Regions from separate parts of the Caballeronia sp. GACF4 genome, predicted to be linked through region 2. Evidence: predicted binding sites of a transcription regulator. Region 2 holds the regulator's gene; the other holds the start of a gene.
The links. Region 2 encodes LexA, which represses DNA repair genes until DNA is damaged. Its sites were predicted from a motif close to ACTGTATNNNNATACAGT; they were not measured.
Positions count from the first base shown of each region.

Region 1: the regulator LexA is predicted to act here: its motif matches at 2,951-2,968, upstream of NCR40_RS09690 (ATP-dependent helicase).

Region 1 covers NZ_JALQDW010000007.1:317,165-324,819, reverse strand. The annotation lists gene NCR40_RS09710 (MATE family efflux transporter) at 114-1,544, opposite strand; gene NCR40_RS09705 (RNA-binding S4 domain-containing protein) at 1,573-1,794, opposite strand; gene NCR40_RS09700 (hypothetical protein) at 2,139-2,513, shown strand; gene NCR40_RS09695 (hypothetical protein) at 2,587-2,847, shown strand; gene NCR40_RS09690 (ATP-dependent helicase) at 2,998-5,127, shown strand; gene NCR40_RS09685 (DUF4088 family protein) at 5,152-5,916, opposite strand; gene NCR40_RS09680 (AzlD domain-containing protein) at 6,063-6,395, opposite strand; gene NCR40_RS09675 (AzlC family ABC transporter permease) at 6,392-7,078, opposite strand; gene NCR40_RS09670 (CreA family protein) at 7,345-7,655, opposite strand, start outside.
Region 2 covers NZ_JALQDW010000005.1:133,729-141,383, forward strand. The annotation lists gene NCR40_RS06750 (sulfate/molybdate ABC transporter ATP-binding protein) at 1-92, opposite strand, end outside; gene cysW (sulfate ABC transporter permease subunit CysW) at 113-1,015, opposite strand; gene cysT (sulfate ABC transporter permease subunit CysT) at 1,012-1,917, opposite strand; gene NCR40_RS06765 (sulfate ABC transporter substrate-binding protein) at 2,056-3,090, opposite strand; gene lexA (transcriptional repressor LexA) at 3,360-4,037, shown strand; gene NCR40_RS06775 (hypothetical protein) at 4,205-4,531, shown strand; gene NCR40_RS06780 (DUF2939 domain-containing protein) at 4,690-5,307, shown strand; gene NCR40_RS06785 (universal stress protein) at 5,467-5,976, opposite strand; gene nodI (nodulation factor ABC transporter ATP-binding protein NodI) at 6,281-7,231, shown strand; gene NCR40_RS06795 (ABC transporter permease) at 7,317-7,655, shown strand, end outside.

The DNA of each region.
Region 1 (7,655 bases), on a different contig from region 2:
TCTCAAGGAGGAGACGGGTTCATCCTAACAATGCCTGCTGGTCTCTCCAACCAAGGATTCGTGCTATGTATGTGGGAAAGCGGTTGTGATGCTTATTTGCTCGAACTACGCGCTCAGGTCGGGCCGTGAACCGGCGCGGTCGCGCCATCCGCAACCTTCACGCTTCCCGTCTCGACCATCCGCCGGCTGATTCGATGAAAACGCAGCGTCATCAGCATGGCGACGCTCGCAAGCCCCGCCGCGAGGCCCCACCACAAGCCCTTCGCGCCCAGTTCGAAGTGGAACGCGAGCACATAACCCGTCGGAAAACCGACGCCCCAGTAACCGAACGCGGCGGCGAGCATCGGCACGCGAGTGTCCTTGAGGCCGCGCAGGCAGCCGGAACCGACCGTCTGCATGCCATCGACGATCTGGAACACGGCGGCGACACCCAGCAGCGAGGCCGCGAGCGCAACCGTCTGCGCGTTTTTCGGATTGCCGAGATGCAGATACAGCCCGACGATCGCGCGCGGCACGGTAATCAGCACGAGTCCCGACAGCACCATGAAGCCGACGCCGAGCGCGAGCGCGACGAAGCCCGCATGACGCGCCGCGAGCGGCACGCCCGCGCCGACCCAATAGCTCACGCGCACGTTCGCCGCCTGTCCGATGGCAAGCGGCACCATGAAGGCCACCGACGCCACGTTGATCGCGATTTGGTGCGCGGCGAGCGGCGCTTCGCCAAGCAAGCCGACCATGAGGCCGGTGGCGAGAAACAGCGTGGATTCGACGCCATACGTGATGGCGACCGGCCAGCCGATGCCGAAGAGTTCGCCCATGAGCGGCATGCGCGGACGCGCCGCGACGACGAAATGACGATAGCGCGGCCGCAGATGCAACAGCGCGACGAGCGCGAGCGCAATGCCCCAAATGGTGATCGTGGTCGCCGCAGCCGAACCGAGAAACCCTTCGCGCGGCAGGCCCCAGGCGCCGTGAATCAGCCCGTAGTTGAGGAAACCGTTGACGAACACACCGCCGATCGACACCCACAAAAGCCTGCGCGCCGCGCCGATAGCCGGCAGAAACGCGCGCATCAATCCAATGCCGATGAGGCTGCCCGGCGTGCCCCAGCGCAGCACGGCGCAATACTCACCGACATTCCGGGCGAGCGTAGCCGGTTCATGGAACGCGAGGAGAATCGCCTCGGCGTAGCTCAGGAGCACGAACGCGGGCACCGCAAGCAGCACCGACAACACGAGCCCCGTCCAGTAGATGCCCGGCACCTGATGTTCGGCGTTCGCGCCACGCGCATGCGCCACCGATACGCTGACGGACGTAAGCACGCCCTGCAGCAGCGTCACGATCACGAAGAACACGTTCGCGCCCAGGCCGCCGGCAGCGAGCGCATCGGGGCCTAACGAGCCGAGCAGGATGGTGTCGGTGACGCCCATCGCCATTTGCGAGAGTTGCGCGATGGCGAGCGGCGCCGCGAGCCGCGCCGTATCGACGGCATGGCGCGAAAAACTCGGCGGATGCGCCGCCGCGCGCGTGAAATGGGATTGCATGTCTTGAGCGGCCATTCGTGGCGACGGTTTATTCCGGCGCGCGGACTTGGATCTTCTGACCATCGAGCGCGACGACCTGACCCGCGCGAATCTTGCAGGTCTTGCGCATCTCGACTTTGCCGTCGACGCGGACATCGCCCATGGCAACGCGCGCTTTCGCGGAGCCGCCGCTGTCGGCGAGCCCCATCAGCTTGAGCAGGTTATGAAGTTCGACGTAGTCGCCCGTAAGGGTGAATTGAAGCGGTGGCATGACGGGCGCGGAGATTACTCGGGTTGATTCGAGGTGGATTCGAGATGGATTCGGGGCGAAGGCGTCAATGATAAACCAGTAGCCGCCCTCAATAGCTGGGCACGCGCCGTGCTGGTGCATGACGGACTTCGGCGCGCGCTGTCATCGTGTTGAAGGCAGGCACGATGGCAATTGTAGCCAGATGAAACGGTCGGTAACAACGACTCGGTTCGTCGAACTTGGACGCGCATCGCCGAGTCCGATAGTTTGATCGATACAGCTTCGGTCATCTTTCCAATCGACAAAAGTCGTGCGTCATCGCAGTTCATGGCCGCCGACGCTTAAACCAAGAGAGGACCTCGCTCATGATTAAGACTCGAAATCTGATGATCGGCACCGCATTCGCTGCCCTGACCGCCGCTTCGGGCGCTTTCGCCCAAACCACGGACGCCGTGCCGGCACAACCGGCGACACCTGCGCCGCAAAATCTCGTCGCGCCTGCGCCGACCGATCCGCTGGTCCAGCGCCGCAACGCGAACGCCGAGGCGAACGCGGAGTACAAGGCATCGAAGAAGGCTTCGCAGGCCGACCTGAAGGCCGCGAACAAGCAGGCGAAGGCGCAGTACAAGGAGCAGGTGCGTAACGCGAAGATCAATCGCAAGGCGGATAAGGACGCCGCCAAGGATGAGTTGAACGCGACGGAATCCAACACGCCGAAGGACACGGGCTTGCAGCATTGATTTCGATGCGTTGGACGCGCGCCGCAGTGCCGTGGCGCGCGCTTCATGAGGCTTGAGAAAGGGAGGACACACCATGACTCGATCGAAGAATGCAGTGTTGGCCGCCGTGATTGCCGGGACGCTTGCGAGCGTCTCAGTGGTTTCGTTCGCGCAGACGACGAGCGATCAGCAGCCGAGCAGCGCGGACAAGAAGGCATCGAAAAAGCAGGCCGAGGCCAACAAGGACGCGGCCGTCGCTCAGGCCAAGGCCGACAAGAAGAAAACCGAAGCGCAGTCGGAAGCGAACGAAGCGGCTGCGGATGCGAAGCTCAAGAACGCGAAGAAGGCGGATTAGCAGGACGGTTGTTCGGGTAGTGCGAATGGTCCAGTCGGGTGCAACCCGCTGGGCCGTTTTTTTTGCCCAACCAATCGGTGAGCGCAAACCCTTGCGTCTCCAGTCTGTATGGATATACAGTACACGTCACACTTTTTTGCGCCTCTTCCCGTGCTGACGCTCCCTGAAGAAACCGCCACCGCCACCGCCGACGCAGCCGAAGCCCAGGTCGTCGCCTATCTCGCCAAGCTCAACGAGGCGCAGCGCCACGCCGTCGAATTCGGCGCCGATGAACCCAACCGCTGCGGCGGGCCGCTTCTCGTCATCGCGGGCGCGGGGTCTGGCAAGACCAACACGCTGGCGCACCGCGTCGCGCATCTGCTGGTGAAAGGCGCCGACCCGCATCGCATCCTTTTGCTTACTTTCTCGCGCCGCGCCGCCGTCGAGATGACGCGTCGCGTCACGCGCATCGCCATGAACGCGCTGGGCACCAAGGCCGCCATCGCGCAAGGTCTCACGTGGTCAGGCACGTTCCATAGCGTTGGCGCGCGTTTGCTGCGCGATTACGCCGATCTCGTCGGGCTCGCGCCGTCGTTCACCATCAACGACCGCGAAGACTCCGCCGATCTCATGAACCTCGTGCGCCACGAACTCGGGTTATCGTCGAAAGAGAAGCGCTTTCCCGCCAAGTCCACGTGCTTCAGCATTTATTCGCGGGTGGTCAACACGGGCGCCTCGCTTGCCAACGTGCTGGATCAGTCGTATCCGTGGTGCCGCGAGTGGGAGGCGGACTTGAAGCGTCTCTTCGCCGCCTACGTCGCGGCCAAACAGACGCAAAGCGTGCTCGATTACGACGACCTCTTGCTTTACTGGTCGCATCTCGCGGCCGAGCCGACGATCGCCGCCGATCTGTCGAGCCGCTTCGATCACGTGCTCGTCGACGAATATCAGGACACCAACCGCCTTCAGGCCACCATTCTTCTGGCGATGAAACCGGACGGCCGCGGCCTCACCGTCGTCGGCGACGATGCGCAGTCCATCTACTCGTTTCGCGGCGCGACGGTGCGCAATATCCTTGATTTTCCGCGGCACTTCGACCCGCCCGCCGCGACCGTCACGCTCGATCGCAACTATCGTTCGACGCAGCCCATTCTCGAAGCGTCCAACGCGGTGATCGGCATGGCCACCGAGCGCTATACGAAGAACCTCTGGACCGACAAGGCATCGGCGCAAAAACCGCGCGTGGTGAGTGTCGCCGATGAAGCCGATCAGGCGCGCTATATCGTCGAGCAAGTGCTGGAGGCGCGCGAGGGCGGCATGAAGCTCAAGTCGCAGGCCGTGCTGTTTCGCGCGGCGCATCACAGCGCGACGCTCGAAATCGAACTCACGCGCAAGAACATTCCGTTTGTGAAGTTCGGCGGGCTCAAGTTTCTCGACTCCGTGCATGTCAAGGACGTACTCGCCGTATTGCGCTGGGCGGAAAATCCGCGCGATCGTGTCGCCGGCTTTCGCGTGGCGCAATTGCTGCCGGGCGTCGGGCCGGCCATCGCCGGGCGGCTGCTGGACAGCGTGGCGCAAGCCGAACGTTCATCGAATGCGATTGCCGCCTTCCATGCGCCCGCCCGCGCCAGCGAAGACTGGCCGCGTTTCGTCGGCCTGATGGCGAAACTCTGCGGCCGCGAGAGCGGCTGGCCGGCGGAGTTCGAAATGATCCGCCGGTGGTACGAGCCGCATCTCGAACGCAATCACGAAGACGCGGCCATCCGTATTGGCGACGTATTGCAGATGGAGAGCATCGCGTCGACCTATCCCACGCGCGAGCGCTTTCTCACCGAACTCACGCTCGATCCGCCCGATGCGACCAGCGACGAGTCCGGCGTGCCTCTCATCGACGAAGATTATTTGATTCTCTCGACAATCCATTCGGCGAAGGGGCAGGAATGGCGCAATGTTTTCGTGCTGAACGGCGTGGACGGCTGCATTCCATCCGATCTGGGCACGGGTAGCGACGAGGAAATCGACGAAGAGCGGCGGCTGCTTTATGTAGCGATGACGCGCGCGAAGGAAGATCTGCATATCGTCACGCCGCAGCGCTTTTACGTGCACAACCAGACGCATCTGGGCGACCGGCACGTGTGGGCGCAACGCACGCGCTTCATTCCGCAGCATCTGATGCAGAACTTCGAAGCCACCGCGTGGCCGCCGGTTCCGGTCGCCGCCGCGCCGACGGCGGCGGGACTCGCGGCCGCGGCTAAGGCGAAGATCGATATCGCGGCGCGCTTGAAGGGGATGTGGGATTAGCGGTAAGCGGCGCCCGGTCCACGCCTAACGCTGCGCCCGCGAAGTCTTCGGCACGCGCGGCGCCGGCGCAAAGATGCTCCGTAGCCATGCGGCAAACCGCGTGAACCCATCATAAGGTTCATCGACAAACAACTCCGGCCGCAGCGAGCGAATGTATTCGAGTACCTGCTGCGCTTCCTGCTTCTGAATCGACCCATAAAAAATGCCGAGCCGCAGCAGACAGCGCAATTCACCGAGCTTCTCGCGCGCATTCGAGCCAACGCTGTTTTCCACCGCGATCTTCGTCTCATAGGTGCGCTGACGCAGCGAATCGGCGAGGCGCCATGCGGGCGTCTGCATCTTCTCCTCGACTTCGCGGATATCCATCGCGGCTGACTTGATCTGCGAGGCGAGCACATCGACTTGCGAAGCATCGCCCTTCGCCTCGGTGACGATGGCCGTCGCCCATTCGCGCGATGCCTTCACGAGATCCTCGGCGTTCCAGTCCGAGCGGATCGCGAACGCGAAACCGTGTTCGGCCGCCTGTCGGATCAAAATCTCGACGACATCCGGAAATTCCTTGTCGAGCGCGCGCTTGGCCCACGCGTACTGGCCTTGCGACAGCATGCGCTGCACCGCCTGCTCGGTCAGCGGCGTCGGATTGTCGAGCAGCTTGGCGCGCAGAAAGTCCTCGAACGTCGGCGTGACGAACTGCGGGTCGAGCTTGAGCGACAGGCGCATGAACGCCTCATAGTCGCGATGCAATGAAGCGATGGTCTCGTCGCGAAACGATAGGGTTATTTGACGCATGTTGGTTCCCGGTTCCGCGCTCGGATGGCCCGATGGCGGGAAATGCCTTTGGCGTCCGCTTCGACGGCGGAGTCCATTCGTTTCTGATAACGGCGTTACAGCCGGGAACTTGAGGGTGTTCTGAAAGCCGTTGCGCGAAGAAGCCTTTAACGCAAGACGACGAACTGCCAAACGAAGAAAACCGCGAGCGACACCCCGATGGTAAGTAAGGGCCGCCTGGTCCACGCGCACACGGCCACCGCAACCACGGCGGCCACGAGTTGCGGGTTGCGCCACGTGATTTCCGCGCCGTTGCCATGCGGCGAGACGGTCATCGGCACGATGATCGCGGTCAGCACCGTCACCGGCACGAAGCCGAGCGCCGTGCGCACGATGGGCGGAAACGGCAACCGCTCGCCCAGCACGAAGACGGCCGCGCGGATCAGATACGTGACGAGCGCCATGCCGAGAATCAGCAGCACATAGTTCGATGTGGTCATCGTGCGCGCTCCTTGCGGTTATCGCCGTTCGATTCACGCTCGCGTCGTTCCATCAGCGTGATCGCCATGCCGACTCCGATTCCCACCAGCACCGCCGCAAGCAAGCCGAGCTTGTATGGCCAGTCCTGCCACGCGAACGACAGCACGCCCGATGCCATCGCCGCCGCGACAAAGCGCACGGCCACCAGTTGCGGCACGATGATGGCGATGAACGTCGCGACCATCGCGAAGTCCAGCCCGAGCGACTTGAGCCCTGGGAATGCGGCGCCGAAGAGCAAGCCGACGAGCGTCCACAGTTGCCAGTTCAGATACATCGAGAGGCCGGAGCCGAAGAAGTAGTGCGGGCCGATTTCGCCCGGCGCGCGCTTCTGGTAATGCGCATAAGCGACGGCGAACACTTCGTCGGTGAGCAGACCCGACAGCGTCCAGCGCCAGCGCGCGGGCAGATGCGCGACATAAGGCGCGAGCGTCGCCGAATAAAGGACGTGCCGCAAGTTGATGACGAAGGTCGTCGCCCAGATCACGATGAAGCTCGCGTGTCCCGCGATCATGCCGATGGCGATGAACTGCGCCGAGCCCGCGAACACCGCGAGCGACATCAACTGGCCGTGCCAGAGCGTGAGCGGGCTCGCCGTGACGAGCGTGCCGAAGATGACGCCGAAGGGCGCGGCGCCGACCATCATTGGAATGGTGTCGCGCGCGCCGGCGGCGAATTCCCGCAGCGCGGGGGTGGATACTGCTTTCAAATCGTGCCTCCGTTATAAGCCAATACGAGCGCTTGGGCAGTCATATCGGTCGCCGGGAGGATAAGGCATGCAGTACGCATCGGGCTTGTACGATCGTGCGGCGCTCGTGGCTCGCGTGACGGTTTCAACCAGCCTGCCGGCAAGTCGTACAGTTTACAACTTCATTGTGAGCGCGGCGGGGCGCGCGCATCGCTTCACTTCCTTCACTTCACGGGAATGGTCGTGCCTTCGGGAACCGGCACCGCCGTCACGCTGTTCTTCGGGCTGCCGGTCGCAATGCGGTCGCTGTAGGTCAAGTAGACGAGCGTATTGCGTTTGGCGTCGACCACGCGCACCACGTGCAGCGTCTTGAAGATGAACGACATGCGGTCGGAGAAGACATCGGTCTTCTGCTTGAGCGGCTGAGTGAATTTGATCGGCCCGACCTGACGGCAGGCGATAGACGATTCCGTCGGATCTTCCGCGATGCCGAGCGTGCCTTTCACGCCGCCCGTGCGCGCCCGCGACACGTAGC
Region 2 (7,655 bases):
ACGAGTTCGCCCGACGGAAAATCCAGCGTGACGTTGTCGAGCGCGGTGAAGGTGCCGAAGCGCTTCTGCAGATTGCGAACGATGATGCTCATGATTGATCCACGCCTTCCATTTATACGGTTGCCTTCACGTCGCTCAGCGTGGCCGTCATGCGGCGCTCCGCGAGCAGCTTCAGCCCGAGCGTGACGAGCGCGAGCAATGCAAGCAGCGACGCCACCGCGAAGGCGGCCGAGAAGTTGTATTCGTTGTAGAGAATCTCGACGTGCAGCGGCATGGTGTCGGTCTGGCCGCGAATGTGGCCCGAGACCACCGAGACCGCGCCGAACTCGCCCATCGCGCGCGCGTTACAGAGAATCACGCCGTAGAGCAGGCCCCACTTCACGTTGGGCAAGGTCACGCGCCGGAAGATCTGCCAGCCCGACGCGCCGAGCACGTGCGCGGCCTCTTCCTCGTCGTTGCCTTGCGCCTGCATCAACGGAATCAGTTCGCGCGCGACGAACGGGAACGTCACGAAGATGGTCGCGAGCACGATTCCCGGCACCGCGAAGATGATCTGCACATCGTGCGAAATCAGCCACGGTCCGAACCAGCCCTGCGCGCCGAACATGAGCACGTAGATGAGGCCGGAGATCACGGGCGACACCGAGAACGGCAAGTCGATGAGCGTCGTCAGAAGCGCCTTGCCGCGAAACTCGAACTTGGCGATGGCCCACGATGCCGCGAGCCCGAACACCACGTTGAGCGGCACGGCAATCGCGGCGGTCAAGAGCGTGAGCTTGATGGCCGACCACGCGTCCGGGTCCTTGAGCGAATCGAAGTAATAGTCGATGCCCTTCGCGAAGGCCTGCACGAACACGGCGACGAGCGGCACGACCAGAAACAGCGCGAGAAACACGAGCGCGATACCCGTGAGTATCCAGCGCACGGCGCGCGGTTCGGTGACGGGATTGAGCCGGTTGGTCTCGCCGCGCGCGGCGGTGTTCACTGGAAGCGCCTTGCTGTTTGGCGTGCTCATGCGTGACCTCCGCCCGGAGTTCCGGCATGCAGCGAGGGCCCCGCGGCCACCACGGGCGCCGCGCCCGTCTTGCTCGTGCGGCGTTGCAGGAACCATTGCAGCGTGTTGATGAGGAGCAGCATGAGAAAGGACACGCACAGCATCACGACGGCGATGGCCGTCGCGCCGGCATAGTCGTACTGTTCGAGCTTGGTGATGATGAGCAGCGACGTGATCTCCGATTTCATCGGTACATTGCCCGCGATGAAGATGACCGAACCGTATTCGCCGAGCGCGCGCGCGAACGCAAGCGCGAAACCGGTCAGAAGCGCGGGAAAGAGCGCCGGCAACACGACGCGGCGAAACGTCAGCCAGCGCGTGGCGCCGAGACATGCGGCGGCTTCTTCCTGCTCGCGCTCGAAGTCTTCGAGCACCGGCTGCACCGTGCGCACGACGAACGGCAAGCCGATGAACGTCAGCGCCACGAGCACGCCGAGCGGCGTGAACGCCACCTTGATGCCGAGCGGCGCGAGATACTGCCCGATCCAGCCGTTGCTCGCGTACACGGCGGCAAGCGAAATGCCGGCGACGGAGGTCGGCAGCGCAAACGGCAGATCGACGATGGCATCGACGACACGCTTGAACGGGAACGTGTAGCGCACGAGCACCCATGCGACCAGGAAGCCGAAGATCGCGTTGATGACCGCCCCGCCGAGCGCCGCCGTGAAAGTGAGCCGATACGACGCCAGCACACGCGGCCCGGTGACGGCGCGAACGAACTGCGCCCAGTCGAGCGTCGCGGTCTTGGCGAAGGTCGCCGCAAGCGGAATCAGCACCACGAGGCTCAGGTAAGCCACCGTGATGCCGATCGTCAGCCCGAAGCCGGGTAACGCACTCGGCTTTCGGAAAGTGAACGTTGTCATCTTTGCTTCATCCTTGATCGTCCTGCCTTCGGCGCCGGGGGATAAGCGCACTGTTTTTTTGTCTCGTCATGCGCGGCCGTCTTTGCGGCCGCTTTCATTGCGACTCGAGCGCCTCGCGGCGCCCGGTCTCTTGCCTGCTTACTGCGGCTGATAAATCGAATCGAACACGCCGCCGTCCGCGAAGTGCGTCTTCTGCGCTTTGGTCCAGCCACCGAAGGTGTCGTCGATGGTGTAGAGCTTGAGCTTGGGGAACTGCTTGGTCAGCTCGGCGGGCACCTTGTCCGAACGCGGACGATAGAAATTGCGCGCCGCGATCTGCTGGCCTTCGTCGCTATACAGATACTTCAGATACGCTTCGGCCAGCTTGCGCGTGCCGTGCTTGTCGACGACCTTGTCCACCACCGCCACCGGCGGCTCGGCCAGAATGCTCACCGAAGGAACCACGATCTGAAACTTCTCCGGACCGAATTCCTTGAGTGACAGGAACGCCTCGTTTTCCCATGCGATCAGCACGTCCCCCTGACCGCGCTGCACGAAGCTGGTGGTCGCGCCGCGTGCGCCGGAATCGAGCACGCCTGCGTTCTTGTAGAGCTTGGTCACGAACTCCTTCGCGGTCTCTTCGTTGCCGCCGGGCTTGTGTTGCGCATACGCCCACGCCGCCAGATAGTTCCAGCGCGCGCCGCCCGAGGTCTTCGGGTTCGGCGTGACGATCGACACGCCCGGCTTGGTGAGATCGTCCCAGTCCTTGATGCCCTTCGGGTTGCCCTTGCGCACTAGAAACACAATGGTCGACGTGTACGGCGATGCATTGTCCGGCAGACGCTTTTGCCAGTCCGTGCCGACGATGCCCTTGGAGGCGAGCGCGTCGATGTCGTAAGCAAGCGCAAGCGTCACGACGTCTGCCTGAAGCCCGTCTAGAACCGCGCGCGCCTGGCCGCCGGAACCGCCATGAGATTGCTTGAAGGTGACCGTTTCGCCGGTGTCCGCCTTCCACTTCTTCGCAAAGGCCTGGTTGAAGTCCTGATACAACTCGCGCGTCGGATCGTACGAGACGTTCAGAAACGACGTGTCCGCGTGCGCGGTCGCCGAGATTCCGAAACTCGCCGCCGTGATCGCCAGCGCGGCAAAGAGTTGTTTCGCGCCGCCCTTCAATCCAGCCCTGATGCTATGCATTCCCCGTTCTCCGTCTTATCGAATTGACGGAATCAGTCTAAAGGCGAGCTTATATGATTAGAAATAATTGTTTCTCACTTTTTTAGATGCAAAAGTGCTAAAGCAAGGTTTTTCGCAGTCCGAGCGACAAATAGCGACTGTTTGAGCGCGTTGCAGCCTTGTCAGTAAAGGATCTGGCGACGAACTTCAAGTAAAGCTTGAAAAGCTCGAAATACTGTATAAAAATACAGTCATCTGTCCATCCATACAGTGCGCCGAGGCTCCAGCAAGTGACCAAACCCTCAAAACTTACCGCGCGACAGCAGCAAGTGTTCGAGCTCATCCAGCGAGCCATCGACCGCACGGGCTTTCCGCCCACGCGTGCCGAAATTGCTGCCGAGCTTGGCTTCAGCTCCGCGAACTCCGCCGAGGAACATCTGCGGGCACTGGCGCGCAAGGGCGTGATCGAACTCGCGGCGGGTTCGTCGCGTGGCATCCGCCTGTTGGGAGGCTCCGCGCGCATCGACCGTTCGGACGATCTTCCGCATCAGTTCACCTTGCCGCATCAGAGCATCATGCAGTTGTCGCTTCCGCTGGTCGGGCGCGTTGCGGCGGGCAGCCCCATCCTTGCGCAGGAGCATATTTCGCAACACTACGCGTGCGACCCTGCGTTCTTTTCGGGCAAGCCCGACTATTTGCTGAAGGTGCGCGGCTTGTCCATGCGCGACGCGGGCATTCTCGACGGCGACCTGCTTGCCGTACAGAAGCGCAATGAAGCGAAAGACGGGCAGATCGTGGTCGCGCGTATTGGCGACGACGTCACGGTGAAGCGCTGGAAGCGCCGGCCAGATGGCGTGGAATTGGTCGCGGAGAATCCCGACTACGAAAACATCTTCGTGCGCTCCGGCAGCGGCGACTTCGCGCTGGAAGGAATCGCGGTCGGGCTCATCCGCTCCGGCGAGTTCTAACGTACGACTCGAGCGCGCGGCGCGTCAACACCGCCGCCCGCTTCGCCTCCTCGCCCTCGCGCGACGCGGCACGTTTCAAAAATTACAAGCATGACGGCCACCGCTCGCGGCGTGCCGCGGTGCGTCCTATCGTCTGTCGTCTGTCGTCCGCCGTCTGGAGAGTCATCATGGAACGTTTCGCCCGTTTGCTGCCCTTTCGTCAGTTTGGCCGTCTGCGTCATTTGCGCTCGCTGATCTCATGCGCCGTGGCGCGGCCTGAAGCGGCGCCCGATCTCTTCGACGAGATGCCCGCGTTGCCGTCGCGTCAACCCGCCTTCGCCCGTGTGTCGCTCAATAGCGCGGTGCATGCGGAATCGGAACAGCGCGCGCCGGTGCGGGTGTATCGCAGTGAGTCGCGGGTAATCATGGTCGGCAATATCGGCGAGGTGTCGCGCATGATCGACCGGTGTATCGACGAGGAACGCGCCGGCGTTAGCAGCGGCATTCTGGCCTGAGCGCGGTAGAGCGTTTGCCGAGTGAATTTGAGTTATGTGTAATGCAGGCAGTCCGCAATCTATCGGCTGCAAGGAATGAAGCTCGGGATATATCCGGCGTGAACATGGTCAATCGTTCTTTCATGTCACCCATGTCACGCCGGGGGTCGTTCCTTCGCATGTCCCGCACTACGCGTTATTTCGTCGCCACGCTCGTTATTCTCTTCATCGTTGCAGGGTTAAGCCTTGTCTATGCGTCGCCCTATATCGCGCTGAACCGCGTCAAGCACGCGGCCGATGCGCGCGATGCACAGACCGTCAACGAATACGTCGACTTCCCCGCGCTGCGTGAAAGCCTCAAAGAGCAAGTCGGCGCACTGCTGACGCGGCGCGTCGATATCCAGAAGAGCGGCAATCCGCTCGCGATCATCGGTGCAATGATCGGCGCGGCGCTCGTAGGGCCGCTGGTGGATTCCTACGCTACGCCCGAAGGCGTCGCCGCGATTTTGAATGGCATTCCGCCGCGCGGAGATCCAGGCGAGCATCCACCCGCTATCGTGCCACCGGTTCGAGACGGTCAGGCGGCGGCGAGTTCACCGCCTTCCGAAGCGGCATCGAGCATGGTTGCGACTCAAGAACCGCCGCGACAACCACCGCAGACCACGGCCGGATATCGCAGCTTCGATACGTTCGTGGTGACCTACCAGCACGGTGCCGGCGATGCGCGGTACTCCGCGATCTTTCATCGGTACGGGTTGATAACGTGGAGGCTGGTCGCGGTTGATTTGAACGGGTGAGTTCGTTGTTGGACAACCTTTAAAGTGCCGGTAAGCGCTTCATGGATTTCTTGCGGCGTTAAGCGTGCGCTGCCGTCATTCAAGGCTACGGCAACTGGCGCTGATAGCGCAAAACAGCACTGGCCCGACGCAGGCCAGCCTCATCGCGCAAACCTATCCTCAAACACTTACTTCGGCCCGGTCCGGCTTCGCCGCATAAGCCGCCTCATCTTCCGCTTCGGCCGACTCACCTGCCTGACAAACCGCAACCAATATGCTGCATGACACGCGATCGAGCAGCGGTGTGTTGCCCGCGCCCATCCACCAGCGCGCGAGACCGCTGCGGCATCGATGGCCGACCACGACCAGATCGACCTTGAGACTTTCCGCCAGCGTGGCGATTTCATCGATCGGATGCCCGAATGCGAAATGGCCCTGCGCCTGCAAGCCGCGTTCGCGCAGCCACTCCACGCCTTCTTGCAGGATGTCGCGTGCGGCATCCTCGAACCGTCCGCATGCCATGTCGGTCAGAAGACCGGCGCTTTGCGCAATGCTCGAACGCATATCCACCACCGCCAGCACGTGCGTCTCCGCGTTCAAGGCAAGCGCGAGATTCGCGCCCTGACGCAACGCCTTGCGGCCCTCTCTGGAGCCGTCGTAGCACAACAGGATTTTTCGATAGCCTGACATCATGATCTCCCTGCCGCGTAGCCGATGGTGTCGGCAAATCGAGTGCGGCGCATCTTCATCATGGTAGGTCGCCTCATGCGTGGCAACGATGGAAAACGCTTACACGGCTACAAGCACTAGCGCACACCGTGCCAGAGGCCTGCGCGCCTTGCCGGGCAAGCGCCCGGCGCCATTTGCCAAAACAACAGGAAGACGCGATGCACGCTTCGATCACAGGAACGATGCATGCGCTTGCATGCAAAGCGCCGCGCTGGTGCATTGGATTACACTAGCCGGCTGAGTTTTTTCCTCGCAGGACCGCCGCATGACCGACATAAATCACCGAGCTGGCGCGAACTCAAACGCGGCGCCAGCGATCGAATTCAGCGAAGTCAGAAAACATTACGGCGAGCGAAGTGTCGTCGATGGCTTGTCGTTCGACGTTCAGCCTGGCGAGTGTTTCGGCCTGCTTGGCCCGAACGGCGCGGGCAAGACGACGACGCTCAAGATGCTGCTCGGCATTACATCGCCCGACAGCGGCACGATCCGTCTCGTCGGCGAACCCGTGCCAGCGCGCGCACGCTTCGCGCGGCAACGCGTGGGCGTCGTGCCGCAATTCGACAACCTCGATCCCGACTTCACCGTGCGCGAAAACCTGCTCGTCTTCGGCCGCTATTTCGGCTTGACAGGTGCGCGCATGGAAGCCATCGTGCCTTCGTTGCTCGAATTCGCGCGCCTCGAAAGCAAGGCCCAAGCGCGCGTCGGCGAACTGTCGGGCGGCATGCGGCGGCGGTTGACGCTGGCGCGCGCCCTCGTCAACGATCCCGACGTGCTCGTGATGGACGAACCCACCACCGGTCTCGATCCGCAAGCGCGCCATCTGATCTGGGAACGCCTGCGCTCGTTGCTTTCGCGCGGTAAAACCATTCTGCTCACGACGCACTTCATGGAAGAGGCCGAACGCCTGTGCGACCGGCTTTGCGTGATCGAGGAAGGCCGCAAGCTCGCGGAAGGAAGGCCGCGCGAGTTGATCGAATCGGTGATCGGTTCGGACGTCATCGAAATCTACGGACCCGATCCGCAGGCGCTGGCCGCCGAACTGGAACCGTTCGTCGCGCGCACGGAAATCAGCGGCGAAACGCTTTTCTGCTATGTCGACGACCCGCAGCCCGTGCATGCGCGCGTGAAGGGCCGGACGGACGTGCGCTATCTGCATCGTCCGGCGAATCTCGAAGATGTTTTTCTGCGCCTGACCGGGCGCGAGATGGTGGACTAATCAAGCGATGGACACTTTCGATCGATCAGGCGCAAGCATCGAGAAAACACGCCTGCGAGCCAAACACGCCGATACGCTCTCGCCCATGAGCAACGCGCTTCCCGCCAACGCGAGCAACTGGATGTCGGTATGGCGGCGCAATTATCTGGTGTGGAAGAAGCTCGCCATTGCATCGATGATCGGCAATCTCGCCGATCCGATGATCTATCTCTTCGGGCTAGGCCTCGGTCTCGGCTTGATGGTCGGCCATGTCGACGGCGTGTCGTACATCGCGTTTCTGGCGGCGGGCACGGTGGCGTCGAGCGTGATGATGTCCGCGAGTTTCGAGGCCATGTATTCCGGTTTCTCGCGCATGCACGTGCAGCGTACGTGGGAAGCGATCATGCATACGCCGCTCACGCTCGGCGATATCGTTCTCGGCGAA